4 regions of the Plantactinospora veratri genome follow, and region 1 is predicted to be linked to each of the others. Evidence: riboswitches for the same ligand, from Rfam matches in the RefSeq annotation. Region 1 holds a riboswitch; each other region holds the start of a gene.
What was found. Region 1 has a riboswitch for cyclic di-AMP ahead of V1634_RS01340 (coiled-coil domain-containing protein). Riboswitches for the same ligand answer to the same signal wherever they lie in the genome.
Positions count from the first base shown of each region.

Region 2: another riboswitch for cyclic di-AMP. It lies ahead of V1634_RS09645 (coiled-coil domain-containing protein); the one in region 1 lies ahead of V1634_RS01340 (coiled-coil domain-containing protein).
Region 3: another riboswitch for cyclic di-AMP. It lies ahead of V1634_RS30190 (C40 family peptidase); the one in region 1 lies ahead of V1634_RS01340 (coiled-coil domain-containing protein).
Region 4: another riboswitch for cyclic di-AMP. It lies ahead of V1634_RS05585 (coiled-coil domain-containing protein); the one in region 1 lies ahead of V1634_RS01340 (coiled-coil domain-containing protein).

Region 1 covers NZ_JAZGQL010000001.1:300,066-307,596, reverse strand. The annotation lists gene V1634_RS01370 (saccharopine dehydrogenase family protein) at 1-265, shown strand, start outside; gene V1634_RS01365 (hypothetical protein) at 282-554, opposite strand; gene V1634_RS01360 (DivIVA domain-containing protein) at 551-856, opposite strand; gene V1634_RS01355 (winged helix-turn-helix domain-containing protein) at 1,198-1,422, shown strand; gene V1634_RS01350 (RrF2 family transcriptional regulator) at 1,474-1,950, opposite strand; gene V1634_RS01345 (cupin domain-containing protein) at 2,061-2,525, shown strand; cyclic di-AMP (ydaO/yuaA leader) riboswitch at 2,703-2,833, shown strand; gene V1634_RS01340 (coiled-coil domain-containing protein) at 2,837-3,865, shown strand; gene V1634_RS01335 (glycoside hydrolase family 65 protein) at 3,928-6,303, opposite strand; gene V1634_RS01330 (HAD-IA family hydrolase) at 6,320-7,132, opposite strand; gene V1634_RS01325 (multicopper oxidase family protein) at 7,243-7,531, opposite strand, start outside.
Region 2 covers NZ_JAZGQL010000006.1:47,536-55,066, forward strand. The annotation lists gene V1634_RS09630 (carbohydrate-binding module family 20 domain-containing protein) at 1-284, opposite strand, end outside; gene V1634_RS09635 (YnfA family protein) at 523-855, opposite strand; gene V1634_RS09640 (cellulose-binding domain-containing protein) at 1,067-2,311, shown strand; gene V1634_RS09645 (coiled-coil domain-containing protein) at 2,386-3,390, opposite strand; cyclic di-AMP (ydaO/yuaA leader) riboswitch at 3,496-3,623, opposite strand; gene V1634_RS09650 (cation diffusion facilitator family transporter) at 3,871-4,785, opposite strand; gene V1634_RS09655 (ABC transporter permease) at 4,869-7,409, opposite strand.
Region 3 covers NZ_JAZGQL010000031.1:48,405-55,935, forward strand. The annotation lists gene V1634_RS30160 (dihydrofolate reductase family protein) at 46-603, shown strand; gene V1634_RS30165 (hypothetical protein) at 703-1,182, opposite strand; tRNA gene V1634_RS30170 (tRNA-Gly) at 1,397-1,470, opposite strand; gene V1634_RS30175 (zinc metalloprotease) at 1,731-2,699, shown strand; gene V1634_RS30180 (pyridoxamine 5'-phosphate oxidase family protein) at 2,701-3,285, opposite strand; gene dcd (dCTP deaminase) at 3,396-3,974, shown strand; gene V1634_RS30190 (C40 family peptidase) at 4,070-4,984, opposite strand; cyclic di-AMP (ydaO/yuaA leader) riboswitch at 5,123-5,263, opposite strand; gene V1634_RS30195 (N-acetylmuramoyl-L-alanine amidase) at 5,551-7,531, shown strand, end outside.
Region 4 covers NZ_JAZGQL010000004.1:156,231-163,761, reverse strand. The annotation lists gene V1634_RS05595 (TrmH family RNA methyltransferase) at 1-548, shown strand, start outside; gene V1634_RS05590 (O-acetyl-ADP-ribose deacetylase) at 551-1,066, opposite strand; gene V1634_RS05585 (coiled-coil domain-containing protein) at 1,164-2,186, opposite strand; cyclic di-AMP (ydaO/yuaA leader) riboswitch at 2,190-2,323, opposite strand; gene V1634_RS05580 (SDR family oxidoreductase) at 2,579-3,607, opposite strand; gene V1634_RS05575 (polysaccharide deacetylase family protein) at 3,824-4,561, shown strand; gene V1634_RS05570 (glycosyltransferase family 2 protein) at 4,664-5,785, opposite strand; gene V1634_RS05565 (hypothetical protein) at 5,941-6,486, opposite strand; gene V1634_RS05560 (hypothetical protein) at 6,842-7,153, shown strand; gene V1634_RS05555 (ribose-5-phosphate isomerase) at 7,193-7,531, opposite strand, start outside.

The DNA.
Region 1 (7,531 bases):
CGACGAGCGCGGCCGCTCCGCGCAGACCTTCGTCGTCGACGTCCTCGTCCGCTCCGGCGGCACGGAACGCCGGGTGGTCGCCGCTGGCCAGGACATCTACGCGATCAGCGCCCCGCTCGCGGTGGAGGCCGTCGACCGCATCCTCACCGGCCGGACCAGGACCACCGGCGTCGCCTCCGCGGGCGCCGTCTTCGACGCCCCGGACTTCCTTCGCGCCCTCTCCGCGCACCTGGAGCTGCACGTTCCGCTCGACGCACGCGGCTGACCGGCGACCGTCGCCGTCATATCGAACGCCGCCGCAACCGCCGCCCGGTACACGGAACGTCGTGGTCGATCCGCAGGCCACAGCGTCGGCCGTCGGGCAGCCGCCGGGGGCAGAACACCCGATGACGTACGTCCTGGTGCTGCTCCTCCGACACGGTGGTCTCCTGTGCGTCGACGCAGAGGAAGGTCAGCGCCCGGGCGGCGGTCCGGGCCAGGACGCGGGCCCGGAGCAGGTCGGTCGTGAGGATCGGCAGGTGGATGACGTACCGGTGCAGTTCGACGGCCATCATCGGGCCAACGGCTGTCGCGCCTGGGCCGACTGCCAGCGCCGGAGCGCGTCCTTGATCCGGGCCGTCTCCTGCCGGCTGCGGGCCAGTTCGGCCTGGAGGCCGCCGATCTCGTCGGCGACCCGGTCGAGGAAGGTGACCACCTCGTCGGGGTCCAGGCCACGCCAGGTGATCCGGAACCGCCGGCTCCGCACCTGCCAGGGCCGCATCGGCGGGTACGACGCGGAGCGGTGTCCGCCGACCACCGAGTACAACCGGGTGGACGCTCTCGGTCTGGTCAGGATGCGCCGGAGCAGATGCCGCACGTCGTAGTCCCTTCTGCTGGGATTTTCCCTGGAAAGAATGGGTCGGCCGTCTCGGGTCCGGCCGACCCATTCCGCCCCGCCACCGCAGCCCGATCGGCGGTACGGCAACGGGGTAGTCCACCGCCCTTTCTCGCGCTGCGGACCGGGAGGAGCGCCGTGGCCCCCCGTCCAGGAGTCCGGGTTTCCTCGTTCGTGGGATGACACCGCCGCCAAGCAGGTCTCCCAGAGGCAAAACTTAGAGGACAATGTACGCACAGTCAACACTAGAAGCACCATGTGCTTGATGCCGGGGATCGCGACGTGATCGAATTGGTGGGCCGCCAAGCAGAGAGCTTTCCACCATGCCGATCGAGCCCATCTACACCCGGATCGTCGCCGACATCAGAGCGAAGATCGCCTCCGGTGAACTCAAGCCCGGCGACAAGCTGCCATCGGTGTCCGAACTGCGCGCCCAGTACAACGCCAGCAACACCGCCGTCCGGAACGCGATGCTGGTGTTGCGGGAGGCCGGGCTGATCGTCGGCCATCAGGGCAAGGGCGTGTACGTACGGGAACCGGGGACGTAACCGCTCGCCCACCGCACGTCGTGGCGCCCGCATAAGTGACCGAAGACCGCGCTAGCGCAGTTCCGCGATCCTGGTCCGGGTGTTGGCCGGGGCCTCGGGGTGCCCGTGCTCGACGTCGGCCCGGACGTCCGCCACGCTCTTGCCGGCCAGCTCCCGTCGCCAGGCCAGCTCGGCGCCACGCATTGCCTGGGCGAACGCGCAGGACTGTCGATAGTCGACGCCGGCATGCTCCCCCGGCCCCTTGCGGAGGATCTCGTCGCACCGGAACAGCTCCTCCGGGCCCTCGATCGCGGCGACGATGTCCAGCAGGGAGACCGCCTCCGGGGCCCGGGCCAGCCGGAAGCCCCCGCGCGGCCCCGAGGTCGAGACCAGGATCCCGGCCCGGACCAGGGCCTGGAGCTGCTTGTTCAGGTAGGCCGGCGGCAGCTCGTAGAACGCCGCGAGCGTACCGGTCGGCACCGGGTCGTCCAGCCAGCTCAGGTTGAGGCACGTGTGGAGGGCCCATTCGACGCCCTGGCTCATCCGCATAGTCCTGGACTCTACATGTCCAGAACTTGTGACGCCGGTCATGATCGCTAGCGCGACCTGATCCTGGACTCGTAATGTCCAGGAATCAGCGGACGACGAAGGAGCCGACAATGACCCTGGTACGCGCAGCCGAAGCCGAGGTTCTGGAGAGCGACCCGACCAGCGTGATCACCCTGCTACTCGACCCCGAGCACACTGGCGGCACCCTGACCAGCAACCGCACCCTGCTCAAGAGCGGCACCGACGGCGCCCCGCCGCACCTGCACACCCGCTCCGGCGAGCTGTTCTTCGTTATCGACGGCGCCCTCGAAATGCTCGTCGGCGACGCGCTGCACACCCTGCACAAGGGAGACACGCTCTTCGTTGCGCCGAACACCCCGCACGCCTTCGCCCCCGCCGCCGGTCAGGACGCCGACTTCCTCGTCGTGATCACCCCCGGCAGGCCGCGGTTCGACTACTACCGGCTCCTCGACCGGGTGCACCGGGGCGAAGCCACCTGGCAGGAGGTCGGCGAGACCCAGGACCGCTACGACAACCACTACGTGGACAGTCCGGTGTGGGCGGCGCGCGGCTGACCACGACATGAGCTGACCTCAGCCGGGACCGGGCCGGGCGGCCGCAGGTAGCCGCCCGGCCCGGAGTCGACGATCGGCACAACTTCCACGCCGGGTCGCTCCGAAATCCACCTGTTCGACCTAGTTGATCAGGTAAGCTGACCCCGGTTTCGCCCGGTGGCGCACCCCTCCGCGCCGGCGTGACCGCCGCCGAATCACCTTCGGGTGAACCGGGGACCCAGGTAGGTGGGGTGAGTCCGCAACCGCGGTAGGGACTTGTTCCGTCCCGAACCCGTCAGCTAACTCGGTAGGCGGGCGACGGAGGGACATGCATGACGGGATCCACACGTCGGCGGTTTCCGCTGGCCCTGGCCCTGCTCGCCACGTTCGGCGCGCTCGCCGGGGCAGCTTTCCGGCCCGGCGTCGCGGAGGCGAACAGCCCCGCCGTCCTCGGCGACGAAGGCGACACCCCGCTCCTGCGGGACGTGCTCGAATCGACCGGCCGAGGCTACCTACAGGCCAGGAACGCGCTGGCCAACGCGAAAGCCCGGCAGGCGAGGATCGTCGCCGAGCTACGCCGGGTCGAGGAACGGATCGCGCAGTTGCGGCCCCGGGTGGAACAGGTGGCCCGGACGGCGTACCAGACCGGTCGGATCGGCCCGGTGCTGGTACTGCTGCACAGCGGCTCGGCCGACGAACTCCTGGAGCGCGCCCGTGGCCTGGAGGCGGTGGCCCTGCGGGACAACGACGTACTGCGCGCACTCAGCCAGGCCCGGGAGCGGGCCGCCCGAGCGAAGCAGGCCCTCGACGCCGAGGTGGTCGAGGAACGCCGCCAACTCGCCATCATGCTGCGGCAGAAGCAGGCCGCCGAGCGGGCGCTGGCCCAGGTCGGCGGCGCCTCCACCGGAGGCTTCGTCAGCGCCAGCTCACCGGTGGCCCGACCCGCGCCGCGCGCCGCCGACGGCTCCTGGCCACCACAGTCGTGCAGCCAGCCCGACCCGACCACCACGGGCTGCGTCACGCCACGCACCCTGCACGCCTACACCGAGGCACGCCGGGCCGGGTTCGGCCGCTTCACCGGCTGCTACCGCTCCGGTGGGCCGTACGAGCACCCGAAGGGGCGGGCCTGCGACTTCTCCGCCGAGGCGGGCGGCTTCCGGGGTGCCGCCACCGGCGCCGACCGGACGTACGGCAACAACCTCGCCGCGTTCTTCGTCCGCAACGCCGACCGGCTCGGGGTGCTGTACGTGATCTGGTACCGGCAGATCTGGTTGCCGACGATCGGCTGGAAGTCGTACGGCGGCGCACACGGCGACCCGTCCAGCGACCACACCAACCACGTACACCTGTCGCTGGTCTGAGCCGAGCCGCCACGCCCCGGTCCACCCCTGGCCTGTCGGAGTGGACCGTCGAGGTGGGACGGTCAGCTGGGTTCGCTCTCCGGGGTGCGGCGGACCGGGGCGCGGCCGGCCGGCTGGGCGGGCTGCGGACCGGTCGGGCGGGCCGGCGGGATCGGCCGGGTCACCGACTCCAGGCAGGTGATCCGGACCTTCTCCCCGTGGTGCAGCAGCTCGAGGGCGTCGTCCGGCTCGCCGTCGCGCAGCTCGTACGTCGCCTCGTGCGGCCGTACGTCGACCCGCAGGTGCACGCCCCGGTAGCGGAGCGAGAACTCCAGCCGGTCGATCCGGCTCGGCAACCGGGGTGCGAAGGAGAGCGTCGCGGTGTGGTCGCGCATCCCGCCGAACCCGGCCACCAGGGCGATCCACGCCCCGGCCAGGGAGGCGACGTGCACGCCGTCCCGGGTGTTCTGGTTGAGGTCGTGCAGGTCCATCAGGGCCGCCTCGCCCAGATAGTCGTGCGCGAGTTCGAGGTGCCCGGTCTCGGCCGCCAGCACCGCCTGGGTGCAGGCCGACAGGGACGAGTCGCGGACCGTACGCCGCTCGTAGTAGGCGAAGTTCGCCGCCTTCTCCTCGTCGCTGAACGCGTCGCCGCGCCAGTGCATCGCCAGCACCAGGTCGGCCTGCTTGATCACCTGTTTGCGGTACAGGTCGAAGTAGGGGTAGTTGAGCAGCAGCGGGTACTGCTCCGGCGGGGTGCCCCCGAAGTCCCACTCCTGGAAGCGGGTGAAGCCCTCCACCTGCGGGTGCACGCCCAGCTCCGGGTCGTACGGTATGTGCATGTCGTGCGCGGCGTCCCGCCAGGCGGCGGTCTCCTCGTCGTCGACGCCCAGCTTCCACGCCTCCTCGCCGTGCCGGGCGGCGGCGTCGGCGGCTGCCAGCAGGTTCCGCTGGGCCATCAGGTTGGTGTAGACGTTGTCGTTCTTCACCGCCGTGTACTCGTCCGGCCCGGTCACCCCGTCGAGGTGGAACCGGCCGTGCCGGTCGTGGTGCCCCAGCGAGCGCCAGAGTCGGGCGGTCTCGACCAGCAGTTCCAGCCCGACCTCGCGTTCGAACTGCTCGTCGTCGGTCGCCTGCACGTACCGGCGTACCGCGTCGGCGATGTCGGCCGCGATGTGGAACCCGGCCGTCCCGGCCGGCCAGTACGCCGAGGTCTCCTGACCCCGGATGGTCCGCCACGGGAAGGCGGCGCCGCGCAGGCCCAGCGTCCGGGCCCGCTCCTGGGCCAGGTGCAGGGTGGAGTGCCGCCAGCGCAGCGCGGAGGCGACCGCCGACGGCAGGGTGTAGGTCAGCACCGGGAGTACGAACGTCTCGGTGTCCCAGAACGCGTGCCCGTCGTAGCCCGGCCCGGTCAGGCCCTTCGCCGCGATCGGCCGCAGCTCGGCCCGGGCGCCGGCCTGTAGCACGTGGAAGAGACCGAACCGGACCGCCTGCTGCACCTCCGGATCGCCCTCCACCCGCACGTCGGAGTCGTCCCAGAAGGTGTCGAGATAGCTGCGCTGCTCGGTGCAGAGCCCGTCCCAGCCGGAGAACTTGGCGCCGGCCAGCGCCGCCGCCACCTGGTCGCGCAGCGCCGGGCGGGACCGGCGGCTCGACCAGCCGTACGCGACGAACTTGACCAGACGGAGCTGCTCACCCGGCTTGATCACCGAGGTGACGGTGGTCCGGGCCCAGTCCTCGTACGCCTCCGTGCCGACCAGCTTGCGTTCCGGCCCGTACACCTCGTGGCTCATCGAGACGGCCACCCGCAGCCCGCTCGCCTTGGTGCGGTGGATCAGCAGCGCGCCGTCGCTGTGCACGAGCTGCTCCTCGGACTGCAACGGCGACTCCAGCACCGCCGCCACCCGGGGATCGCGGCTCTGCGCCGGAAGCTGCTCGTTGGCGACCAGTTCCGACTGGATGATCAACCGCATCGGGCCGTCGACCGGCTCCACCCGGTATTCGATCGCGGCGATGGAGCGCTGGGTGAACGAGACCAGCCGGGTCGAGCAGATCCGCACCGTACGCCCGGCCGGGGAGCGCCACTCGACCGACCGTTGCAGGGTGCCGCCGCGCAGGTCGAGCACCCGCTCGTGGCTGAGCAGTTCGCCGTACCGGACGTCGAAGGGCTCGTCGTCGACGAGCAGCCGGATCGGCTTGCCGTTGGTGACGTTGACGATCGTCTGGCCCGACTCGGGGAAGCCGTAACCCGCCTCCGCGTACGGCAGCGGCCGCAGCTCGTAGAAGGAGTTCAGGTACGTTCCCGGCAGGCCGTGCGGCTCGCCCTCGTCCAGGTTGCCGCGCAGCCCGATGTGCCCGTTGGAGAGCGCGAACACCGACTCGGACTGGGCGAGTACGTCCAGGTCGAGCCGGGTCTCCCGGACGTGCCACGGCTCGACGGGATAGGCCCGTTCCCGGATCATCGGCCCCTCCTCGCAGTCACCGGACCACCTCCGGCCCGGCCTGCGCCGTTCCGGCACCGTCCCGACCGCTCGCCGCCGGGTCGCCGCCCGCTCCGGTGAGTAGTTCGGAGAGGTCGCGCACCACGATGTCGGCGCCGTGTGCGCGTAACGCGTCGGCCTGGCCCACCCGGTCGACCCCGACCACGTAGCCGAAGTTTCCGGCCCGGCCCGCCGCCACCCCGGCCAACGCGTCCTCGAAGACCACGGCCTGGTCGGGGCGGACCCCGAGCAGGTCGGCGCCGGCCAGGAAGGTGTCCGGACGGGGCTTGCCGCGCAGCCCGCGCAGCCGGGCGACGACGCCGTCCACCCGGGCCTCGATCAGCGGTTCGAGGCCGGCCGCCGCGACCACGTCGGCGGCGTTGGCGCTGGCCGAGACGACGGCCCGGCGCAGCCCGGCCGCCCGCGCGGCGTGCAGGTAGTCCACCGATCCCTGGTACGGCAGCACACCGTCGGTGTGGATGCGCTGTAGCAGGAGGACGTTCTTGCGGTTGCCGACCCCGTTGACGGTGTCCAGGGTCGGCGGGTCGTCCGGATCGCCCTCCGGCAGGGTGATGTTCCGGGAGGCGAGGAAGGTACGCACCCCGTCGGCCCGGGCGCGGCCGTCGACGTACCGGTTGTAGTCGTCCCCGGGGTCGTACGGCCGGAACGGTTCACCGGTGGCCTCCGCCCACCGCCGGAGGAAGTCGTCGAAGGTCTCCGCCCAGGCGGCGTTGTGCACCCGGGCGGTCTGGGTCAGTACGCCGTCGAGGTCGAAGAGGCAGGCGGTCACGTGCGCGGGTAGGCCCAACACGCCTAACAACCTAACCGGGAAGCCATCGCGCGGCACGGTTTCGGGTTCGGCCACGCCGATGCGCCCGTCGGGCTCCCCCGGCGATCCTGCCGCCGGGGGAGCCCATCCGGTCAGCGGTGCTGGGCGTGCCCGTGCCCGCCGGGTGGTCGGCCCGGTCGCTGGCCCGGTTCGACCACCACGAACTGTCCCATCATGCCGAGGTCCTCGTGGTCGAGCAGGTGACAGTGGAACATGTACGGCATGTTCGGGTCGGTGTAGTCGGCGAACCGGGCGATGATCCGCACCGAGTCGCCGGCGGTGAGCAGTACGGTGTCCTTCCAGCCGGCCAGTTCCGGCGGCGGTTCCCGGCCGTCCACCGAGAGCACCTGGAACTGCACGTCGTGCACGTGGAAGCTGTGC
Region 2 (7,531 bases), on a different contig from region 1:
TAACCCCGACCGGGCAGGACGACGTGCTCCTGCGGTGGCGACACCTGCACTCCGCCGAAGCCCTTCGGGCCGAGCACGGTGGTGCACTCGTTGGCGATCGAGGCCCACGGCCACTGGAACAGGTGCACGATCACGTCCTTGGCGCCCGGGCTGGCCGGGCTGGCGGTGGCCCGCTCGGCCCGCCGGTCGGCGAGGCCCGCCGCCAGCGCGGCGGCGAGCACCCCGGTCAGGACGAGGGCGGCGCCTCTTCGGACGGCGGCGGTCGGAAGTCGTCGGGTACGCATCGGAACCTCCCGTGCGCGAGGAGAGCGGGGACGCGGGCCTGCAAGTTCTTGCAAATGTTGCCGGGAAGCTATCACCGGATTCCGAAGCCGTAAAGCACGGTCGAGGATGGATATCTGAGGGGATTTGCCAGATTTAATTCAGATTTGGTTTGCAGAGATCGCCGCCCTTCGACGGAGGTTCGGAACCGTCGTCGCAGGTCCGGTGGGAGTGGCTCCTCGTCCGTTCCTTGCACAACTTTCATCCGCGCGGGGCGTACATGATGACGGCGACGCCGACCAGGCAGATGGCGGCGCCGGCCAGGTCGTAGCGGTCCGGACGGAACCGGTCGACCAGTACGGCCCAGCCGAGCGAGCCGGCCACGAAGACACCGCCGTACGCGGCGAGTACCCGGCCGAAGTGCGGATCGGGCTGGAACGCCGCGACGAAGCCGTACCCGGCCAGCGCCAGCATGCCGGCGGCGACGAAGAGCAGGCCCCGGTTCTCGCGTACGCCCTGCCAGACCAGCCAGGCGCCGCCGATCTCGGCGACGGCGGCGAGCAGGAACAGCAGCAGCGAGCGGGCGATCGTCATCCCGTCATTCTCGCTGGCCGGCGGCCGGCTCGGTTGCTTGCATCGATGGCTGTCTCTAAGCTTGGTCGGCGCCATCACGCGACCGGTACGGGCTGGCCGGTGTCGTGCTTGGACAGGTGATCTCGGGAGTCGGTCACTCGTTGTCGTAACAGCACTGCCGGCACGCGCCCAGGGGCGGCGACGGGCCGGCAGTCGTCCGAGAGGAACTCCCATGCGGATCTCCGCACCGTACCGTCGCGTCTCCCTGGCCCTGGCCACGGTGACCGCGATCGCCGCGAGCAGCGTCGCCGTACTCGGCACCGGATTGACGCCGACCGCGCAGGCCGCCGCCGGCTGCCTGGTCGACTACACGGCCAACCAGTGGACCGGAGGCTTCACCGCCGCCATCCGGGTGACCGCCGGGGACACCCCGGTCAACGGGTGGACCGTGACCTGGACCTACGGTGGTGACCAGCGGATCACCAGCAGTTGGAACGCCGAGGTCAGCCAGTCCGGCGCGACCGTCACCGCCCGGAACGTGGCCTGGAACGGGTCGCTGCCGGCCGGCGGCTCCGCCGAATTCGGCGTCCAGGGCAGCTATTCCGCCAGCTCGGCGGCACCGACCGGATTCACCCTGAACGGCGAAGCGTGCAACGGCGCCGAACCGACCACTCCACCCAGCACGGCGCCGCCGACGACCAGGCCGCCGACAACTCCGCCAACCAGCGTCCCGCCGACGGTGACGCCGCCGCCGACCGTACCGCCGACCACCCCGCCGCCGAGCGGCGGCTGCGGCGGCGCGGTGCTCTGCGACGGTTTCGAGAACCAGACCGGCACCGCGCCCTCCGGCGACTGGGCCGTCAGCTACCCGGACTGCTCGGGCAGCGGCACCGCCAGTATCGACACCTCGGTCGCACACCAGGGCACCCGGTCGGTACGCATCAACGGTGCCGTCGGCTACTGCAACCACGTCTTCGTCAGCTCCACCCGGAACCTGGGTAGCGTCGGGGCGGTGCGCTACGCCCGGCTCTGGGTCCGGCACACCACCGCGCTGCCGACCTCGCACGTGACCTTCCTGGCCATGCGGGACGCGGCCGACGGCAACCGTGACCTGCGGATGGGCGGGCAGAACCGGGCGCTGCAATGGAACCGCGCCTCCGACGACGCCACCCTGCCGGAGCAGAGCCCGAACGGCGTCGCGCTCAGCGCGCCGCTGCCGGTCAACCAGTGGACCTGCCTGGAGTTCATGGTGGACGGCGCGCAGGGTCGGCTCTCCACCTGGGTCAACGGGACCGCGGTGACCGGGCTGACCGCCGACGGTACGCCGACGCACGACGTCGACGGGCAGTGGTACAACCGGGCGAACTGGCGGCCCAACCTGACCGACCTGCGGCTGGGCTGGGAGAGCTACGGCGAGGGCGCGGACACGCTCTGGTTCGACGACGTGGCGCTCGGCTCGACCCGGATCGGCTGCTGAAAGCGAGAACCGCCGGCACTGCCCAGGGGTGGCGGGCGGTGCCGGCGGTTCACGATGGTGCGCGGCGCGGTGGATCAGTTCATCGACAGGTGCACGTGGTTGGTGTGGTCGCTGGACGGGTCACCGTTGCCCCCGTTGTACGTCTTCCAACCGCTGCTCGGCAGCCAGATCTGCTTGAACCAGATCACGTACAGCACACCCAGTCGATCGGCGTTGCGCACGAAGTACGCCGCCAGGTTGTTGCCGTACGTCCGGTCGCCGCCGGTCGCCACTCCGCCGAACCCGTTCTTCTGGGCGGCGAAGTCGCACGCCTGACCCTTCGGGTGCTCGCCGCTGCCGCCGCTGCGGAAGCAGGAGACGAACCGGGTGAAGCCGGCCGCCTGGGCCTGCTTCAGCGCGTGCAGGGTGCGCGCGGTGATGCAGCCGCTGGTGGTCGGGTCGTCGAGACTGCACGACTCGTCGGGGAAGGAGCCGTCGGCGTTACGGGGTGCCGGTCGTGCCGACCCGCCCCCGCTGCCGCTGACTCCCGATCCGGCGCCGCCGCTGTTGTTCGCCGCCGCGAGCGCCCGTTCGGCCTGCTTCTTGCGGGTCTCCATCACCTCGACCTGCTTGCGCTGCTCGCCGATCTCCTTGTCGAGCGCCGCCTTGGCCTGGGTCTCCTTGTCCAGGCTCTCCCGCAACCCGCGCAGCTCCCGGCTCTCGTTCGCCGAGATCGTGTCGAGTGCGGCGGCCCGGTCCACCAGGCTGGTCGGAGATCCGCTGTTGAGCAGCGCGGAGACCTGCCCGAGCCGACCGGTCCGGTATGCCATGCCGGCCATCTCGGAGACCCGTTCGCTCCGGGTCGTCACCTCGGTACGCAGCGTGGCGAGCTGCCGGGTCAGTTCCTTCTGCCGCTTGACGGAGTTGTCCAGCTTGGTCTTGGCGGCCAGATAGCCCTTGCTGGCGGCCTGGAGCTGCTCGCGCAGGCTGTCCGTGCCTCCGTCGATGTCGTCGCCGCCGGGTGCCGCGGCCAGCGCCCCGGGGGTCGCGTACTCCGGTGCCGCTTGCGCGGGTGCGCCGCCGAGTGCCGCGAGGACCATGCCCAGGGCGACGGCCGCGGTGGTCGCGGCCTTCCGGTGCGGTCTCGTGGCACTCCGCGCGGACGCCGGAGCCTGTCGGGTGGGTGCCAGGAACGGCATATGACAATGTCCTTCCGTCAGCCGCCGACCGGGTTAGCTGACGGGTTCGGGACGGAAGATCCCTACCGCTGGCGCGGATACACCCCTGGTACGTGGTTCCCCGGCTCGCGCGTGCGATTAGGCGACGGTCCCCGCAGGCGCCGGAGGGCGCCGCCCGGCGGAGACCGGAGCCGAGCTTACCGGCAGTCGCCGTCCGGGGATACGTGGCGTTGCCGGAGTTAGATTCGCGATTTTCCTAGTTGGGCGGATGTATCCGGACAAAAATGTTCAGCGCTACCCGGAAACTTAAGATGCCGCTAACTATCGGTGAGTCTCGACGGCCGGCGGACGCCGGAGGCGAAGGTCTCGGGCTGACCATGCGTGACGCGACGTCGCTACCGGTCACCAGTCGGTGGGGCCGCAGCCCCCCGGTGCGGTGTTCGGCTCGACCTGGAGCGTGGCGTGCGAGATGTGGAAGTCCTCGCGCAGCGCCGACCGGGCCGCGGCGAGTACGGTACCGACCTCCGCGTCGCGCTCCAGCCTCAGGTGCGCCGAGGCCACCTCCATCCCGGAGGTGAGGGTCCAGACGTGCAGGTCGTGTACGTCGCAGACGCCCGGCACCCCGGCCAGCCGGGTGCGTACGGCCGCCACGTCGAGGTGCTCGGGCGCGGCCTGCACCAGGATCCGTACGGCGCTGCGGCCGAGCCGCCAGGTGCGGGGCAGGATGAACAGCCCGACCGCCAGCGCCACGATCGGATCGGCCCAGCGCCAGCCGGTGACGATGATCACCACGGCGGCGACGATCACCCCCACCGAGTTGAGCAGGTCCCCGAGCACCTCCAGATAGGCGCCGCGCAGGTTGATGCTCTCCCGCGCCCCGGCCCGGAGCAGGCCGAAGGCGGCGGCGTTGGCCAGCAGGCCGAGGGTGGCCACCACCAGCATCGGGCCGGCCGCCACCCGGGGCGGGTCGTCGAACCGGCGTACCGCCTCGACCAGCACGTAGAGCGCCACCCCGAACAGCAGTACCGCGTTGGCCAGCGCCGCCAGCACCTCGAGGCGGTAGAGGCCGAAGGTCCGCTGCGGGTCACCGACCGCCCGCCGGGCCGCCGTGATCGCGGCCAGCGCCATCCCGATCCCGAGCACGTCGGTGAACATGTGCCCGGCGTCGGAGAGCAGCGCCAGCGAGCCGGTGACCAGCGCGCCGACCGTCTCGACCACCATCAGGACGGCGAGCAGCCCGAAGGCCGCCCAGAGCCGTCCCCGGTGCCGCTCCGCCGCCCAGGTCAACCGCCCCCCGTGGTCGTGCCCGGCCCCCAACGCCCCTCCTTCCGCCCCGGTCGCCCCCGCTGTCGATACTGCCGGCCGGTGACGTCGTCGCAGCCGGAAAACGACCGGACCGGCTATCCCTCGTCGCCGAGGGTGGCCGCGATCGGCGCCCGGGCGGCCCGCCGGGCCGGCGGGAGGCTGGCCAGCACCGCCGCCGAGGCGGCCAGCGCGGCGCAGAGGGCGAGCTGCCCGACGGGTACGGCCGGCAGCCCGTGCCCGTACCCGCTGATCAACCCCAGCGCGGCCGTCCAGCCGAGGCCGAGCCCGAGGGCGGTTCCGGACAGTGCCCCGACCGCGCCGGCCAGGGCCGCCTCGGTCAGCAGCATGGTGGCCAACTGCCGGCGGGACAGGCCCAGCGCCCGGATCGTCGCCGACTCGCGGCGGCGTTCGACGACCGAGAGCGCGAGCGTGTTGCCGATGCCCAGCACGGCGATCAACACCGACATGCCGAGCAGGGCGGCGAAGATCCCCAACAGCTCGTCGAGGGTACGGGCGAGCGCGTCGGCCTGGTCGGCGAGGCCGCGTACCCGGACCGCCGGCTGGTCGGCCAGGGCCGCGTCCAGCGCCTGCCGGCCCGTCGCCGTCGACACCCCCGGGGCGAGGTCGACCAGGAGCCGGTCCGGCTCCCCGGGGCCGTACGCGGCGGTGAACGACGCCCAGGAGACCAGGGCGGCACCGTCGACCGGGGAGTCGTCGTAGACCGCCACCACTGTCAGCGGCCCGGGTGGGCCGAGGCCGAGGGCGATCCGGTCGCCGACCCCGACGCCCCGGTCGGCGGCGAGCTGCCGGCTCACCGCCACCGTCCCCGGTGCCAGCCCGGCCAGGCTGCCGGCGGTCACCTCGGGACGGATCGGCCCGTGCAGCCGTTCCGGCGGTACCGCCCAGATCCGGATTCGCCCGTCCAGCGGCGAGCTGGCCAGGCGCACCTCGGCGACGGTGCCGAACGCCGGATCGGGGCGCAGCCGCTGTGCCAGTCCCGGCGGCAGCGGGCCGCGTACCGCCGCCGGCGAGCCGTCGGTGCGGACCCGGTCCAGCACGAAGTCGACCGGGAAGTTCTCGGACAGCTCGCGTCCGGCCTGCTCCTGGGCGGTCGCCAGCAGCACGCTGAACATCGCCATCAGGGCCACCCCGATGGTCAGCGCGGTGCTGGTCGCCGCCGCCCGCCGGGGATTGCGCCGGGCGTTCGCCACCGCCAGCCGTACCACCGGACCGAAGAGCCGGGCCGGCAGCCAGCCGACCAGCCGGACCGCCCGGGGCACCAGCAGCGGGGCCGCCACCACCGCGCCGAGGAAGGCGACCATGCCGCCGCCGAGCACCAGCGGCAGCCCGGGAAAGGCGAGCGGCAGCCCGACGAGTACGGCCAGCCCGCCGACCCCGGCCAGCCCGAGCGCGACCGCGACCCGGGTACGGCGGCGCCGGCCCCCGCCCGCCTCGACCGCGTCCCGGGACCGGAGCGCGGCCAGCGGCGCCACCCGGCTCGCCTCCACCGCCGGCACCAGCGCGGCCAGCACCGTGACCAGGGTGCCGAAGCCGAGCGCGACCAGCACGGTCGGCCAGCGCACCACCGGGGCGTGCAGCGGGATGTCGGAGGCGACCAGCTCCCGTCCCCGGATCAGCCCGTACCCGACGAGCAGGCTCGCCAGCAGCCCGCCGACCGAGGCGAGCAGGCCGAGGATGCCCGCCTCCAGGAGTACGGCGCCGCGCACCTGTGCCCGGGAGGCGCCGACGCAGCGCAGCAGGCTCACCTCCCGGACCCGCTGCGCGCCGAGCATGGCGAAGGTGTTGTAGATGACGAACGCCGAGACGGTGAGCGAGACCAGGCCGAAGCCGAGCAGTACGGCGAGGAAGCCGTCGACGTACTTCGCCGCCTGCCGGGCGAGCCGGTCCCGCAGATCCGCCCCGGTCAGTGTCCGGGCGCCGGGGCCGACCGCCTCGGCGACCCGGTCCCGTAGCCGGGCCGGGTCGGTGCCGTCGCCGGCCCGGACCACGACCTGGGCGTAGTCGACGGTACCGGTCAGCGTGCCGAGGTCGGCCGAGGTCAGCGCGGCGACGGCGGAGCCGCCGAAGAGCCGGTTCACCCCGAGGTCCAGCACGCCGACCAGACGCAGCCGGTGTGCCGTTCCCGCCCGGTCCAGCACCGTCACCGGCCCGCCGAGGGCGAAACCGGCGCCGGCCACGGTGGCCCGGTCCAGGGCGACCTCGCCGGCGGTGCCCGGCAACCGGCCGGCGGCCACGTCGTACGGGGCCAGCGCGGCGTCACCCGGCACCGAGAGGGCGTACCCGATGTGGTCCTGGCTCGTGATCAGCTTGCCGTTCCGGTCGAGTACGCCCAGCCAGGCGACCACCCGCCCGTCCACCGCCGCCACCCCGTCGACGGCCCCGACCCGGCGTACCGTCTCCGGGGTGAGCAGCCCGTGCTCCGGCTCGACCAGCACGTCCACGTTCCGAGCCGACCGGGCCAGGTCGGTGTAGAACGCCGCCCGGGCGGTGTCGCCGTAGACCAGGGTGCCGGCGAGGAAGCCGACCGCCACCACCACCGCGAACCCGGTCAGCACCACCCGTACGGCGTGCGCGCGCAGCCCGGCCAGGGCGAGCCGGAGCAGCGGACGGTTCATCCGCCGGGACGCGCGACGGAGTGCACCGGTGCGACGAGGCGCATCGGGCCAGTGTCACCGCCGGCCGCCCGCCGAGACGACCGACCTGTCGCCTAACGGACATGCCGCGCCGCTGCGGACGC
Region 3 (7,531 bases), on a different contig from region 1:
CGCAGGACCCGCAGGACTTGACGCGTTCGAACCCGGAGGAGACGCATGGCAAAGCTCATCTACTCGATGATCACCTCGCTCGACGGATACGCCGAGGCGACGGAGGGCGGCATCGGCACCGGGGCCGACGACCAGCAGGTGCACACCTTCATCAACGACCTCTTCCGCCCCGTCGGCACCTACCTCTACGGCCGACGGATGTACGAGACGATGGTCTACTGGGAGACCGCGCACACGGAGCCCGACCAGCCGCCGCACATCCTGCAGTACGCCCGCGACTGGCAGGCCGCAGAGAAGATCGTGTACTCCACGACGTTGAAGTCGGTGTCCAGCGCGAAGACCAGGATCGAGCGGACCTTCGACCCGGACGCGGTACGCGAACTCAAGGCCGAGGCTGATCACGATCTCACCGTCGACGGCCCGAACCTCGCCGCCCAGGCCATCGCCGCCGGCCTGGTGGACGAGTACCACCTGTTCATCACCACGAGCGTTGTCGGCGGCGGCAAGCGGTTCTTCCCCGACGGCGTGCGCCTCGATCTCGAACTGGTCGAGGAACGCGCCTTCGACAGCGGACTGATCTACGCGCGCTACCAGACCCGCTGAGCCGCGGTCGTCGCCGCGATGAAGGGCGAGCGGAAGAAGGCGGAAAGGCGGTGGCGACACGACGGCGAGCGGCCGCAACGGACGCTGAGGCTCGCGGGCCTATCGCAGGGCAGCCCGCTCGTCGACGCGGTAGTCCGGTTCGCCAAGGAAGGCGTCTCGTGTCATGGGGCCGAAGCCGATGCTGACGGTACGCAGAACGTAATGCCAGTCGGCCATCCCGGTCATCGAGGAGAAGCGGTTGTTCGTCTGCCACCGCACCCACTCGCCGTGCTGGAGCATCACCACAGGACGATGATTTCGGACCGGTGCCCCGAAGCTTGCGGGAAGCTGCACCCTGAGCACGTCCCGCATCAGGCGAAGGTTCAGCTCGTGTCGTGGCGGCAGGTCGTGAACGCTCCTGACCTCGGGCACGAAGTCGTTCTCTTCCCGCATGACGACCTCGTGGAGCAAGGGGAGAGGGCCGTCCGGTAGATCCGGTAGTGGGAACGCGGTCGGGGCGGAGTTGCGGAGCGCTGCCTGTGGGAAACCCCGGGATCGCTTGCTCCAGGTCGTGCGGATCCGCTGCACGGTCACGTCCATGCCGGTCATGATCCTGTCTGCCATCAACGAGCGGCAACCAACTTCGGCAGGACAAGCCACCGGCGGCACCGGGAACGGATGCGCGTTGACCCCGATCCGGCAGGACCACAACGGAGGTAGGAGGGGCAGGCAGATAGCACGACACCCAGACTGGGGATCAGATACGACGAAGGCCCAGCGTCAGGAAATGTCCTCTGACCTGGGCCTTCGTTGTTGGAGCGGGTGACGGGAATCGAACCCGCACTGTCAGCTTGGGAAGCTGATGTTCTGCCATTGAACTACACCCGCGAGCGGACCCCACTGTACCCGGTCGAGTCCGATCATGCACTCACCCTCCCCCGGGTACGGCTCCGAGCGCTCCGTCGCCCCATCAGATCCCGCGCGAACCACGCCGGGTCGCCTCGTTTGCAACCCTGGCCACGGATAGTAACGTCCGCCTCACCTGCAACTATGGCTCTGTGTCACCGCAGAGCCACTCTCCGAAAGCAAAGGGTCTGGCAATGGCGTTTCGTGGACTGTGTTCGTCGTCGCGTTCCGGCGCGACCGGCATGGCGAGCATGTTTCTCGTCCTGCTGCTCGGAACCGGCCCGGTGGTGGCGGCACCTCCGGGTTCGGCCGGACGATCCGGCGAACCGGATTGCGCCGAGACGACCAGCGGCCACCCGAACCCCGTGGCACCGCACGCCGGGGCAGCGAACGCCAAGGCCAAGCCCGGGGCGGCGCACTCCGCCGAGCCCAACGAGCTGACCCCGGCCGAGGCCGCCGAACTGGACCGAGCGGTCGACTCGGCGTACGCGCAACGGATCGGGATCGCGCCGCTCGGCGTACCGGGCAAGCTCAGGATCATTGTCGACGTGGTGTTCCATGTTGTCAGCGAGAAGCGGACCCGGGCGGACGGGGACATTCCGCTGTCCCTGATCCACGCCCAACTGAAGGTGTTGAACGACGCCTTCGGCGGGCGTACCGGTGGGGCCTGGACGCCTTTCCACTTCAGGTTGAAAAAGGTGAACCGGGTGGTCAACCCGGCCTGGTACCCGATCGTGGCGGAGAGCCCGGCGGAGGCGCAGATGAAGCGTGCGCTGCGGGTCGGCGGCAAGCACACCCTGAACATCTACACGGGACTGCTCGACGACGAGTTGCTCGGCTGGGCCACCTTCCCGCAACGTGACCTCGACCCGTACGACGGGGTGGTGGTGCTCGCCGAGTCGCTGCCGGGCGGCACGGCGGCACCGTACAACGCGGGTGACACGGCGACTCACGAGGTCGGGCACTGGCTGAACCTCTACCACACCTTCCAACAGGGCTGCGCGGGTCAGGGCGACCACGTCTACGACACGCCCGCCGAGGCGGAGCCCGCCTTCGGCTGCCCGGAGCGACGGGACACCTGCACGACGAAGCCGGGTCTCGACCCGATCCACAACTTCATGGACTACTCGGTCGACGCCTGCATGTACGAGTTCACGTACGGTCAGACGTTCCGGATGCTCAAGGCGTGGAAGGCCTTCCGGGAACCGTAGGTCAGGATGTCGGTACCGGCTCCGCCTCGACGGCCCGGCGCCGGCCGCGCCGCTTCGGCCCGGTGGCGGCGCCTGCTCCCGCGGCGCCCTCGGCTGTGGGGACGGCGCCGGCCGGGTCGAGCCAGACCTGCACGGCAGGGCGCTCGGACCGATCTCCGGCGGCGAGCGGGGTGGCGCCGTTGCTGCCGTGCCGGGCCACCATCGCCACGTCGACGGTGAACTCGAAGAGCCGCCAGTCGACCTGCGGCGCGGCCCGCAGGTTGCCGGCGAGCTGGTCCACCCGCGCCTGGTCGGTCACCGGGCGGGCCCGACCGGCGACGTAGGCCTCGTCGTCGCTGTCCTCGGGCGGGAAGGAGTGCAGCGCGTAGCGCCCGTCCCGTTCGAGGTCGCGCCGCTTCGGAGAGTCGACGACGAAACAGAAGAGTCCCTCGTCGGTGATGACCGGGGACACCGGGTGCACCCGCGGCCCACCGTCGGCGCGCACGGTCGCCAGGTAGCCGAGACCCGGACCGTACTGCTGGATGAGAACGCGGATCGCGTCGGCGAGTCGGGGCTCGTCGGAGGCGAATTCGGACCAGGATGCCATGAGCACATTCTATCGAACACCTGTTCGATCACCTACCCCGAACCCACCCTCATCCCACCCATCGGCGAGGTCGTGGCCGGCCGGCTCCGCCCGACCGCTAAGGTGGTCCGGTGCTGCTCTCCGACCACGACCTAGTGATCGAGATCAAGGCGGGCACGCTCGCGCTGGAGCCGTTCGAGCCCGCGCTGGTGCAGCCGTCGAGCATCGACGTACGCCTGGACCGGCTCTTCCGGGTCTTCAACAACCATCTCTACACGCACATCGACCCGGCGGTGCAGCAGGACGAGCTGACCTCGCTGGTCGACGTGCCGGACGGCGAGCCGTTCGTGCTGCACCCGGGTGAGTTCGTGCTCGCCTCCACCCTGGAGGTGATCTCGCTGGGCGACCAGCTCGCGGGCCGGCTCGAAGGAAAATCCAGCCTCGGCCGGCTCGGCCTGCTCACCCACTCGACCGCCGGCTTCATCGACCCCGGCTTCTCCGGGCACGTCACGCTGGAGCTGTCGAACGTGGCCAACCTGCCGATCCGGCTCTGGCCCGGGATGAAGATCGGCCAGCTCTGTATCTTCCGGCTCTCGTCGCCGTCCGCCCACCCGTACGGGTCGGCCGTCTACGGCTCGCGCTACCAGGGGCAGCGCGGCCCGACCCCGAGCCGCTCCTGGCAGAACTGGCGCACCTGGCCCACCCGCTGAGGCCGCGTCCGGGCGTCGACACGGACCGAAGGAGGAACCCCCGCCGCAGTTGCGCGACGGGGGTTCCTCCGTTGACACGGTCGGTCGGCGAGACGTCAGCCAGGTCTGCCGAAGCTGTGGATCTCGCCGTCGTCCATCCGCTTCATCTTCACCGGCTCGCCGGCCCGGGAGGCGTGCACGATCCATCCGCCGCCGACGTACATGCCGACGTGGCTGAGGTCGGCGTAGTAGAAGACGAGGTCACCGGGGCGTAGCTGGGAGCGGCTGACCGACTTCACCTGCCCGCGCTGCGCCCGGGCGTTGTGCGGCAGCCCGACGCCGCCCTTCGCCCAGGCGGCCAGGGTCAGGCCGGAGCAGTCGTACGAGCTGGGGCCTTCCGCACCCCACTTGTACGGCTTGCCGATCTGGGCACAGGCGAACTTGACCGCCTGGCCGGCCGGGCCACCGGGGTAGGTCGCCGGGCAGGGCGCGGGCCGCAGCGGGCCGGCGGAGCCGTTCCCGTACGCCTGGATCCGCAGCTTCTGCAACCGCTCGACCTCGGCGTCGATCTCCTTCTTCTTCGCCGCCAGTTCCGCCTCGGTCTTGGTCAACTGGGTGACCAGCCGGTCCAGCGGGGCCTTCTGGGAGGCGTACTTGTTCTTGAGGTCGACGACCGCCTGCACCTCGCGCTGCTGCTGCCGGGCGAACTGGTCGAGCACCGAGAGCTGGCCGACGAGCGCGGTCGGCGACTTCGTGGTGAGCAGGGCGTTGACCGCGGATGCCTTGTCGCCCTTGTACGCCTGCACGGCGAAGTCGCTCACCCGGTTCATCGCGGCGTCGATCTGCGACTGGAGCGGGGCGATCTTCTTCTGCAGGGCGGCGGCCTGCTTCTTCTTCGCGGTCAGGTCCTGCCGGGTGGCGTTGTGCTTCTCGACGACCGGCTCCAGTTTGCGCCAGGCGGTGTCGATCTGCTGCTCGATCTCGGCCACCGACGGTTCGGCGAGCGCCGGCGTCGTGCCGGTGAACAGCACGGCGGCGCTGGCCAGTGCCGTGAGCGCAATGGCGAGAATGGACCTTCGAGGGCGCGGCTTCGCGTTCCCGGCGTCGGCGGAGGCCGATCGGAGGGATGGCGACCGCGGCGGGGCAGGGGGAGCCACCGGGGTCCGTACTCCTTCTTCCGTAGCCCGCCTACCGGGTTAGCTGACGGGTTCGGGCGGGAAGATTGTCGCCCTACCGCGTGAGACGCGGATTCACCCCATGAACCTCGGGTCCCCGGTTCGCTCAGTGTGACGATTCGGCGGTGTCGAGACGTCGCCGCCCGGCTAGGCGGCCTGCCGTCGGCTCGACGGTCCCCAACACTAGAGAAGGGTGTTATCCAAACGCAACCCCGTGATCTGAGTCGATTCGTTATGTATCGGATCGGTCGCTGACGGTGGGAGCGTTCGCACCCACCGAACCGGAAGCCCGAACCCGCCGATCACGCTCGGTATACGTGAAGGATTCCTACATAGTGACGACCTTGGTCGGCAGGTATTGACCAGCACCGGTCCCGGGTGGAGGGTGATCGGCAGGCCCACCCCCGGCTCATGGAGGTTCGATGCTTCCCACGAAACAGCCGCTGAGCAGGAGAATCGCGATCGGCGCCGCGGTCGTCGGCGCCGCCGCGCTGCTGCCGGCCAGCCCCGCGCCAGCCACCGCCGCGCCCGCCGACACCCGGCAACAGGAGTACGCCGCCGCGGCGGCCGAGTTCGGCGTACCCGAGAGCGTGCTGCTCGGAGTCTCCTATCTGGAATCCCGCTGGGACACGAACGCCGGCACCCCGAGCACCAGCGGCGGGTACGGCCCGATGCACCTCACCGACGTCGCCGGGCTGGCCGCCGAGCCAACGGGGCACCCCGAGCACGGCGAGGACCGACGCGGCGACCCGGCCCGACCCGCCCGACCGGTGCCCGGACCCGCCGGCCCGCACCTCGACCGGAGCGCCGACGCACCGCCCGGCGGGCAGACCCTGGACGCCGCCGTCGCACTCACCGGAGTCGACGAGCACCTGCTCCGCGCCGAACCGGCGGCGAACATCCGCGGCGGGGCGGCGCTGCTGGCGTCGTACCAGAAGGCGCTGGCCGCGCCGACGGGCCGGGCCAGCGACCCGGCGGCCTGGTACGGCGCGGTGGCCCGGTACGCCGGCAGCGACCGCGCGGACGCCGCGGCGGCCTTCGCCGACGAGGTGTACCGGACCATCGCCGAGGGCGCCAGCCGGACCACCGACGACGGCCACCGGATCACCCTGCCCGGCCGGCCGGGGATCGCCCCGCAGCGCTCCTGGCTGGACCGGCTCGGCCTGCCCGGCGCGCCCCGCCCGGACGGGCTGGAGTGCCCGCGCGACATCTCCTGCGAATGGATCCCCGCCCCCTACCAGGCGTTCGGGGACGGCGACTACGGCAACCACGACCTCTCCGACCGGCCCGCCCGGCAGAAGATCGAATACATCGTCATCCACGACACCGAGGGCAGCTACGACACCACCCTGCGGCTGGTGCAGGACCCGACCTACGTGAGCTGGCAGTACACGCTCCGCTCGGCGGACGGGCACATCGCGCAGCACGTGAAGGGCAAGGACGTCGCCTGGCACGCCGGCAACTGGTACGTCAACGCCAAGGCGATCGGCCTCGAACACGAGGGCTTCGCCGCCCAGGGCACCTGGTACACCGAGGCGATGTACCGGACCTCGGCCAAACTCGTCCGCTACCTCGCCGACCGGTACGACATCCCGCTGGACCGCGACCACGTCATCGGGCACGACAACGTACCCGGCATCCTGCCGGCGAACGTGCGCGGCATGCACTGGGACCCCGGCCCGTACTGGGACTGGTCGCACTACTTCGACCTGCTCAAGGCCCCGTTCCGGGGCATCGGCATCCCGGCCGCCGGCCTGGTCACCATCGACCCGGACTTCGCCACCAACCGGCCGGCCTTCACCGGCTGCGACACCGCCGGGGTACCCTGCCCGTCACGCGGCTCCTCCTCGGTGATCCTGCGCAGCGCGCCGGCCGCCGACGCGCCGCTGGTCAACGACATCGCGCTGCGCCCGGACGGCACCCCGAACACCATGCACATCTCCGACCACGGTGCGCGGGCCTCCGCCGGGCAGACCTACGCGCTCGCCGGCCGACAGGGCGACTGGACCGCGATCTGGTATCTCGGGCAGAAGGGCTGGTTCCACAACCCGAGGAGCAACCCCACGGCGAAGTGGACGGTCGGGCTGGTCGCGACGCCGAAGCCGGGCCGGGCCACGATCCCGGTGTACGGCCGGGCGTACCCGGAGGCCGACGCCTACCCGGCCGGCGTGCCGGTGCAGGCGGTCACGCCGTTGCAGTACACCCTCGCCGCCGGGCAGCGCTACGCCGTCGGCAACGTACTGCCCAGCGAGTACTACCGGGCCACCACCTTCGACGGCTCCTCACCCGGTGACTGGACGGTGATCCGGGGCGACCTGCGGTACGTCCAGATCCAGTTCGGCCACCGGATCATGTTCGTGAACGCCGACGACGTACACCTGCTGCCGTCGCCGGTCGGCGCCC
Region 4 (7,531 bases), on a different contig from region 1:
AGGCGGGCAGCACGCTGCGCTCGGCCGCCGCGTTCGGCTGGCAGACGGTGGGGCTGGACGACCGGGCGAGGGTGTGGTGGGGCACGCCCCGCCCGGTACGCACCGAGGCCCGGGCCGCCGCCCGCAGCGCCCGCAACCCGCTGCGGGTGGTACCGCTGCCGGCGCAGCCGCCGTTGCCGGCCCGACGGGTGGTGGTCGCCGGGCTGCACGTCACCGGTCCGGCGCTGCACCGGGTCGACCTGACGGGCGGCCCGGAGACCCTGCTGGTGATTCCGGACGAGCAGGCGACCGGGCTGCCCGAACAGTGGCGACGGCTCGGCCCGAGGGTGGAGTTCGCCCGGCTGGAGGTGCCGGCGGCGAACGTGCCGTACCGGTACCGGCTGGTCGCGGCGATCGTGCTCGCCGAGGTCGCCCGGCAGCTCGGTACCCGTACGCCCGGACGCCCCGGCCCGGCACCCCGGCAGCGCCCCCGCTACGACAGCGCGCTCGCCCTGGTCGACTCCCCGGACGCCGAACTGGTCACCCCGGCGGAACTGGAGTCGTACTGAGATCAGGCGGGATCGGTGCCGTCGAGGGCCGCCTGGATCAGGCCCCGGGTCTTCTCGTCGAAGGCGACCAGTCGGATCGACTCGACCGCCGACGGTGTGGAGCGGAGCGTCCGCACCGCTATCCGCGCCGCCCGGTCGGCCGGGAACCCGTAGACCCCGGTGGCGATGGCCGGGAAGGCCAGGCTGCGCGCGCCCACCTCGTCGGCGACCGCCAGGCAGCGGCGGTAGCAGGAGGCCAGCACCTCGGCTTCGCCGTACTCGCCGCCCTCCCAGACCGGGCCGACGGTGTGGATGACATGCCGGACCGGCGGGTCGAGGTCGAACGCCGGGGTCGCCACCGCCTCGCCGGGTGGGCAGGGGGCGATCGCCCCGCCCGCCTCGGCCAGCCGGGGACCGGCCGCCCGATGGATGGCACCGTCCACACCGCCGCCGCCCAGCAGCGACTCGTTGGCGGCGGTGACGATCGCGTCCGCGTGCTCCCGGGTGATGTCGCCCAGGACGACTTCGATGCTGGCCACCCGCCGATGATGCCAGTCGGCGCCGCGACCTGTCCGCACAATGCCACCGCCCCGCCACCTGAGCGGACAGGTGACGGGGCGGTGGCGTTGGCTCGGGCTACAGCATCGAGACGTGCACGTGGTCGGTGTGGTCACTCGGACCGCTGTAGGAACTCCAGCCCTCGTCCGGGAACCAGATCTCCTTGTACCAGATCACGTAGAGGATGCCGAGCCGGTCCGCGTTGCGGATCAGGAACGCGGCCAGGTCGTTGCCGTACTTCATCTGGTCGTCGTTGGCGGCCCGGCTGAACCCGGAGTTGCGCAGCGACCAGTCACATGCGCGGCCCTTCGGATGCTCGAACGGCCCACCGGGCCGGAAGCAGCCGACGAACCTCTTGAAGCCCGCCCGGCGCACCTCGTTGTACATGTGGAGCGTCCGGGCGGTGATGCAGCCGCTGGTGGTCGGGTCCTTCTTGTTGCACGGCAGCCCGGGGAAGCCGTCCGCCATCCCCGGCCCCGGCCGGGCGACCGGCGAGGTGGCCGCCACCAGCCCCTTGTCGGGGCGCGAGTTGCCGCCCACCAGGGCGAGCGCCTTCTTCGCGTCCGACTGCTGCTTCTTGATGATCTTCTCTTGCGCGGCCTGCTTGGCGACCTCCTCGTCGATCGCCTTCTTGGCCGCGCCGACCTCGTTGCGCGCCTGGTTGAGCGCCCGGAGCTTGCTGTTGTTGAACAGGTTCAGCTCGTTGAGCGCCGAGGCCCGCTCGATGAACGAGTTCGACGAGGAGTCGGACGAGTTGTTGGTCAGCAGCATCGAGATGGCGCTGAGCTTGCCGCTGCGGTAGGACTCGGCCGCGATCTGGCTCGCCTCCGGCGTGAGCGCCGCCAGCCTGGCCTCCGCCTGCTTCAACTGGTTGCCGAGCTGCTGCTGCCGCCGCTGGGACTTGGTGCGTTCGGCCTTCGCCTCGGCGAGCCGCTTGCCGGCGCTGGCGAGCACGTCTCCGAGCACCGGCGAGTCGGCCTCCTCCTGGGGGGCCGGTTTCGGCGCGGGTGCCGCCGACGCCTCCGACGGGACCACGACCAGAGCTGCGGCGGTGAGCAGTGCCAGGGCAGTCGCCAGCCTTCGGCGTAGGGGTGCCCTCACATGTATCCCTTCCGTCGGCCGCCGACCGGGTTAGCTGACGGGTTCGGGATGGAAGTGGTCCCTACCGCTCGCGCGGATTCACCCCAGGGGTACGTGGGTCCCCGGCTCGCCGTGTGGCGATTAGGCGGCGATCAGCGCCGGCACCACTCGGTATCCGGCGGCTATGAACGGCAGACAGCATACCCGGTTTCACTTCCCGAATGGCAAGACCCGTTCGCAGGCAAAAGCGTTGCCAGGCAACGACTATCAGTAATCACGGCGCGTCAGACGCATCGAAGGTCATGCTTTGTCCACCATTATCGACTAGCTGCTGTCGGCTATTTACCAAGCGCGTTGTCAGCCGTCTGACGTGCGGAAACGTGTCCAGGTTGGTCGGTGGCGTGATTCTCCGGTCACCGTCGGCGCCAAGGCGTTGTGCCGAACAGCACACCGGCCACCGTACCGGCCGAGAGCAGACCCGCCGTCACCGCGCCCCGGTGCTGGGACAGCCAGAGTTGCGGACTCCGTGTGCGATACGGCGTGTCGAACGAGCCGTGCGCGCCCGGGTCCACCCCGGTGCCGTCGTCGACCGGGTGCCACAGGTTGGCCGGTCGACCCCGCTCGGCCGGCTGCTCCGTCTGCTGGCCGGAGTATCCCGTCCGGGCCAGATACCGGTCGAGCAGCCCGGGCACCAGCCGGTTGCCGAGGATGGTGCCGACCGTCGAGGCACCGACCCAGTACTCCCGCCGGCCCGGCCGGTCGGCCGCGTGCACGATGGCCCGGGCCGCGAGTTCGGGCTGGTAGATCGGTGGCACCGGCTGGGCGCGGTTGCGCAGCCGGGACAGTACCCAGTCGAACTGCGGGGTGTTCAGCGCCGGCAGGTGCACCATGGTGAGCCGGACCGGACTCCGGTCGTGCAGCAGTTCGCAGCGCAGCGACTCGGTGAAGCCCGCGATGGCGTGCTTCGCGCCGCAGTACGCGGACTGGAGCGGGATCGACCGGTAGGCCAGTGCCGACCCGACCTGCACGATCGTGCCGCTCCCGCGCGGCAGCATCCGGTCGAGGGCGGCCCGGGTGCCGTGGACGTACCCGAGATAGCAGACCTCGGTCACCCGCCGGAACTCCTCCGGTCCGATCTCCTTGAAGGGCGCGAACACCGAGACGATGGCGTTGTTGACCCAGAGGTCGATCGGCCCGAGTTCGCTGGTCGCCCGGTCCGCCGCCGCCTCCACCTGGTGGTGGTCCGCCACGTCGGTCTCGATCGGCAGCGCCACGCCCCCGGCCGCCCGGACGTCCTCGGCCGCGCCGCGAAGACCGGTACCGCCCCGGGCCAGCAGGGCGAGCCGCATCTCCCGGCGGGCCAGCAGCCGGGCCGTGGCGCGACCCACCCCGGCACTCGCTCCGGTGATCACCGCTACCCGCGCCGCAGGTCGCCCCCGCATCCGCTCCCCCGTCCCGAACCTCCCCGGTCGCCCGCGCCGGCTACCCGGCCGACGCCCCGGCAAACGCCGGGACGCTTCCGGAGCAGGCCGCCACGTGGCAACCGGAGTGACCGGCCCGGGCACCCGTCCGGGTGAGGATGAACCCCGGCCGGGCGGGTAACCGCGTCCGCGACGGTGCGGCGGGCGGAGCGAATGGTGCGGCGGGCGGAGGAACGAGTGCGCGGACGCGCGGTACCGGCGACGGCCGTCGGTGCCGCGTTGGCCGCCCAGGTGGTGCCGGCCGTGTTGGCCGCCCAGGTGGTGCCGGCCGTGACGGTGCTGCCCGGGGTACGGCTGCGGTTCTTTCCCCGGCTGAGCGGACGCGGCTCGCCGGGGCACGTCGCGCTCACCTTCGACGACGGCCCCGACCCGGCCTCCACCCCGCTCTTCGTCGAGACCCTCGCCGCGCACCGGACCCGGGCGACCTTCTTCCTGCTGGGGTCGATGCTGGCCCGCGCACCGGAACTCGGGCTGGATCTCGTCGCCGCCGGGCACGAGGTGGCGGTGCACGGCTGGGCACACCGGAATCTGCTCCTCCGGGGCCCGCACGCCACCTATCGCGACCTGGCCCGGACCCGCGAGCTGGTCGGAGCGGTGACCGGGCGGGTACCCCGGTTCTTCCGCCCGCCGTACGGGGTGCTCAGCGCCGCCGCCCTGATCGCCGCGCGCCGGCTGGACCTGACCCCGGTGCTCTGGACCTGCTGGGGGCGGGACTGGACCCGGTCGGCGACCCCCTCCTCGGTACTCGACACGCTGCGCGACGGGTTGGCCGGCGGCGGCACGGTACTGCTGCACGACTCCGACTGCACCTCCGCGCCGGGGTCCTGGCGGGCCAGCCTCGCCGCCCTGCCCCACCTGCTCGAGGAGTGCCTTCGCCGGGGTTGGCGGGTCGGGCCGCTCGGCGAACACGGCTGATCCGCCGGCCCGCCGCCTGCGCCGCCCGGGTCGGTCGCCCGCGGTACCCGCGCCCGCCGCCCTGGGCGCCGCGCCCGCCGCCCGGGCCCGTGCCCGGTGGGTTCAGCCCAGCCGGTCGGTCAACTCGCCGGGTACCGCCTCGACCCGGCTGCCGGGCACGGCCACCGGGGCCGAGCCGCCGGCACCGGCCGTCGACCGTGTCCCGGCGAGCGGATGCCGGACCCGGGTCACCACGCCGACGTGTGCCCGCCGCGCGGCCTGGAGCGCGGCGAACAGCCCGTACGCTCCGCGACCGACCAGCCGGTGCTTGAGCCCGACAGCGCCGCCCGGCGGCTGGTAGCCGGCGGGCGGCAGGTGGGCCCGGTACCGGGTGACGATCTCGGCGAAGAACTCGCGGCGGCGGCCAGGCGGCACCCGCCGGGGATGGCCGAGCACCTGCAACAGGTGCCAGATCATCCGCTGGAAGATCAGGTGACGCAGTTCGGCCGGCACCGCCGGGTCGGCGTCCAGCCCGGACAGCACCCGGTCCCAGTGCGCGAAGACCTCGAAGTGCCGATCGCTGACCGTCGCGGTGATCGCACCCTCGGGACGCTGCCGGTACGCGTAACAGCACCGGTCCAGCAGGGCGACCCGCTGCGCGGCGAGCATCAGCGGAAAGCTGAACGAGACGTCCTCGTACCAGCCGGGGCCGAAGGTCAGGCCGAGGTCGAGGAGGAACCGGCGCCGGATCACCTTGTTGCAGGTGATGTGCAGCACCGACAGCAGGCCCGGCCGCTGCCGGAGGGTGAAGGTCTCCGGCCCCGACCCCCCGGCACCGACCTGGGAGAGCGACAGGTGCCGGGTCCCGCCGTTCGGGTAGTACCGGGTGTACGCGGTGACCAGCAGGTCGGGCCGGGTCCGGGTCAACCGCTCGGCGACGGCGGTGAGGCTCCCCTCGGGCAGCCAGTCGTCGCCGTCGACGAACCACACGTACTCGCCGGTGGCCCGGGACAGGCCGGTGTTGCGGGCCGCCCCGAGCCCCTGGTTGCGGTCGAGGGTGACCACCACCAGCCGGGAGTCGCGTTCGGCGTACCGGGCCAGGATCGCCGCGCTGCCGTCGCGGGAACCGTCGTCCACCGCCACCAGTTCGAGGTCGCGAAAGGACGCGTCGAGGATGGAGTCCAGGCAGTCGGCCAGGTACTCCCGCACCTGGTAGACCGGGACTATCACGCTGAGCAGGGTCACCGTGGAAACCTCCGGGGGAGGACGGAGACCGAATAGTAGCGCCCAGTAATCGGGCGCCACGCGCTCGGTAACTATCGAGTGACCAAATTGTGATTTGTCACTTCGATCAACACCTGTCCGGATCTACCGGTCATCCCGGTCGCCGCACGGGTCGCTCAGAGCCCCGCCACCCAGTTCCACAGGTCGACCACCCACTCGGTCTGGCGCAGGTACGCCACCCCGACCCCGGCCAGGAAGATCCCGGTGACCAGGTGCGCGCCCCGGGCACTACGCCGGATCCGACCGAGCTGACGCTCCCAGACGACCCGGCCGACCAACCGGGCCAGCGCGAAGAGGCCGACCGCGACGAAGAGGGTCAGCACGAAGGTGACCACCGGACTGGTCAGGTCACCCCGGGCCGAGATCGCCCAGATCCCCCAGCAGACGAAGGCGAAGAGGCCGCCCAGCATGCTCCAGTGCCGCCCGATGCGCAGCTGCCGCCAGTGGTAGCCCGGCGGAAGCTGCTCCCGCTCCTGCTCCACCATCGGCCACCCGGTACCGGTCGGCTCGTGCGGCGCCTCCGGCTCGGTGCGCGGCCGAGGCACCCCGACCTGCGCCACACCGCGCCGGAAGCCCTCGGGGCCCGGCGGCATCCCCGGTCCCTCCGCACCGGGCGGCATCTCGACGGTCCGCTCGGCCCACGGCTGCGTCTGGTCTGCCATCTGTCCTGTCCTCCCCATCGGCCCGGGCCCGGAACCCGGTCCAGTTCCGAGGGTAGCCAGCCGGCAAAGCCCGCGCCGAGCCAGCGTCGATCCACCGGACAGGGCGACGACCCCGCGCCGTTCGACCTGCCAGCCCGAGTTCCGCCGCCCCTGGCCGACCTCCGCCGCGTTCGGCGGGCTGTGCACGGGTCACAGAGCGTGCCGGCGTTCGGGGCTCCCGCCGGTTCGGGGGCCGCTGAGCCGGGACCGGCACGCCACCGGCCGGTAGGGTCGACACCATGACCGGGCGGAGCGACGGCGTCGACCAGCTCAGGTCTGCCGGTCGTGACGCCGACGAGCGGATCGGGGAGGGACCATGACCGAGCCGGAGCGTCGACGGCGGAGGCTGCGGCACGACCCGTCGAGCGGCAGCGGCGGCACACCCGAACAGGGCCGTCGCGGCGGTGACCCGGGTACCGGGCCGGGCGCCGGGGACGACCGGGACGCGGAACGCGGCCTGCGCGGGCTGATCGGCTCGGGCGCCTCCCAGGTGAGTGTCGCGGCGGCGATGCGCGCCCGGGACGCGGCCCGGCCGACCGAGGCCGACCTCGCCGAGGCGGCCGACCGGCTGGTACTGGTCCGGCGCAACTGGGTGCCCCGGGACGAACTGCCGCGCGGCGGCCGCTGAGCGCCCGCCACCGACGAGCGGGGCGGGCGGCCCGTCCGGCTACGACGCGGGCAGCGCCGGCAGCGCGCCGGAGCGCTCGTACTCGGCGACCTGCCCGATCCGCCGCGCGTGCCGCTCGTTACCGGAGAACTGCGTGCTGAGAAACGCCTCCACGATCGCCGTCGCCTCGTCGAGGGTGTGCTGGCGGGCGCCGACCGCGACCACGTTCGCGTCGTTGTGTTCCCGGGCGAGCTGGGCGGTCTCGACGTTCCAGGCGAGCGCGGCGCGCACCCCGGCCACCTTGTTGGCGGCGATCTGCTCGCCGTTGCCCGAGCCGCCGATCACCACGCCCAGGCTGCCCGGGTCGGCCACCACCCGGGCGCCGCAGTGCAGGCAGAA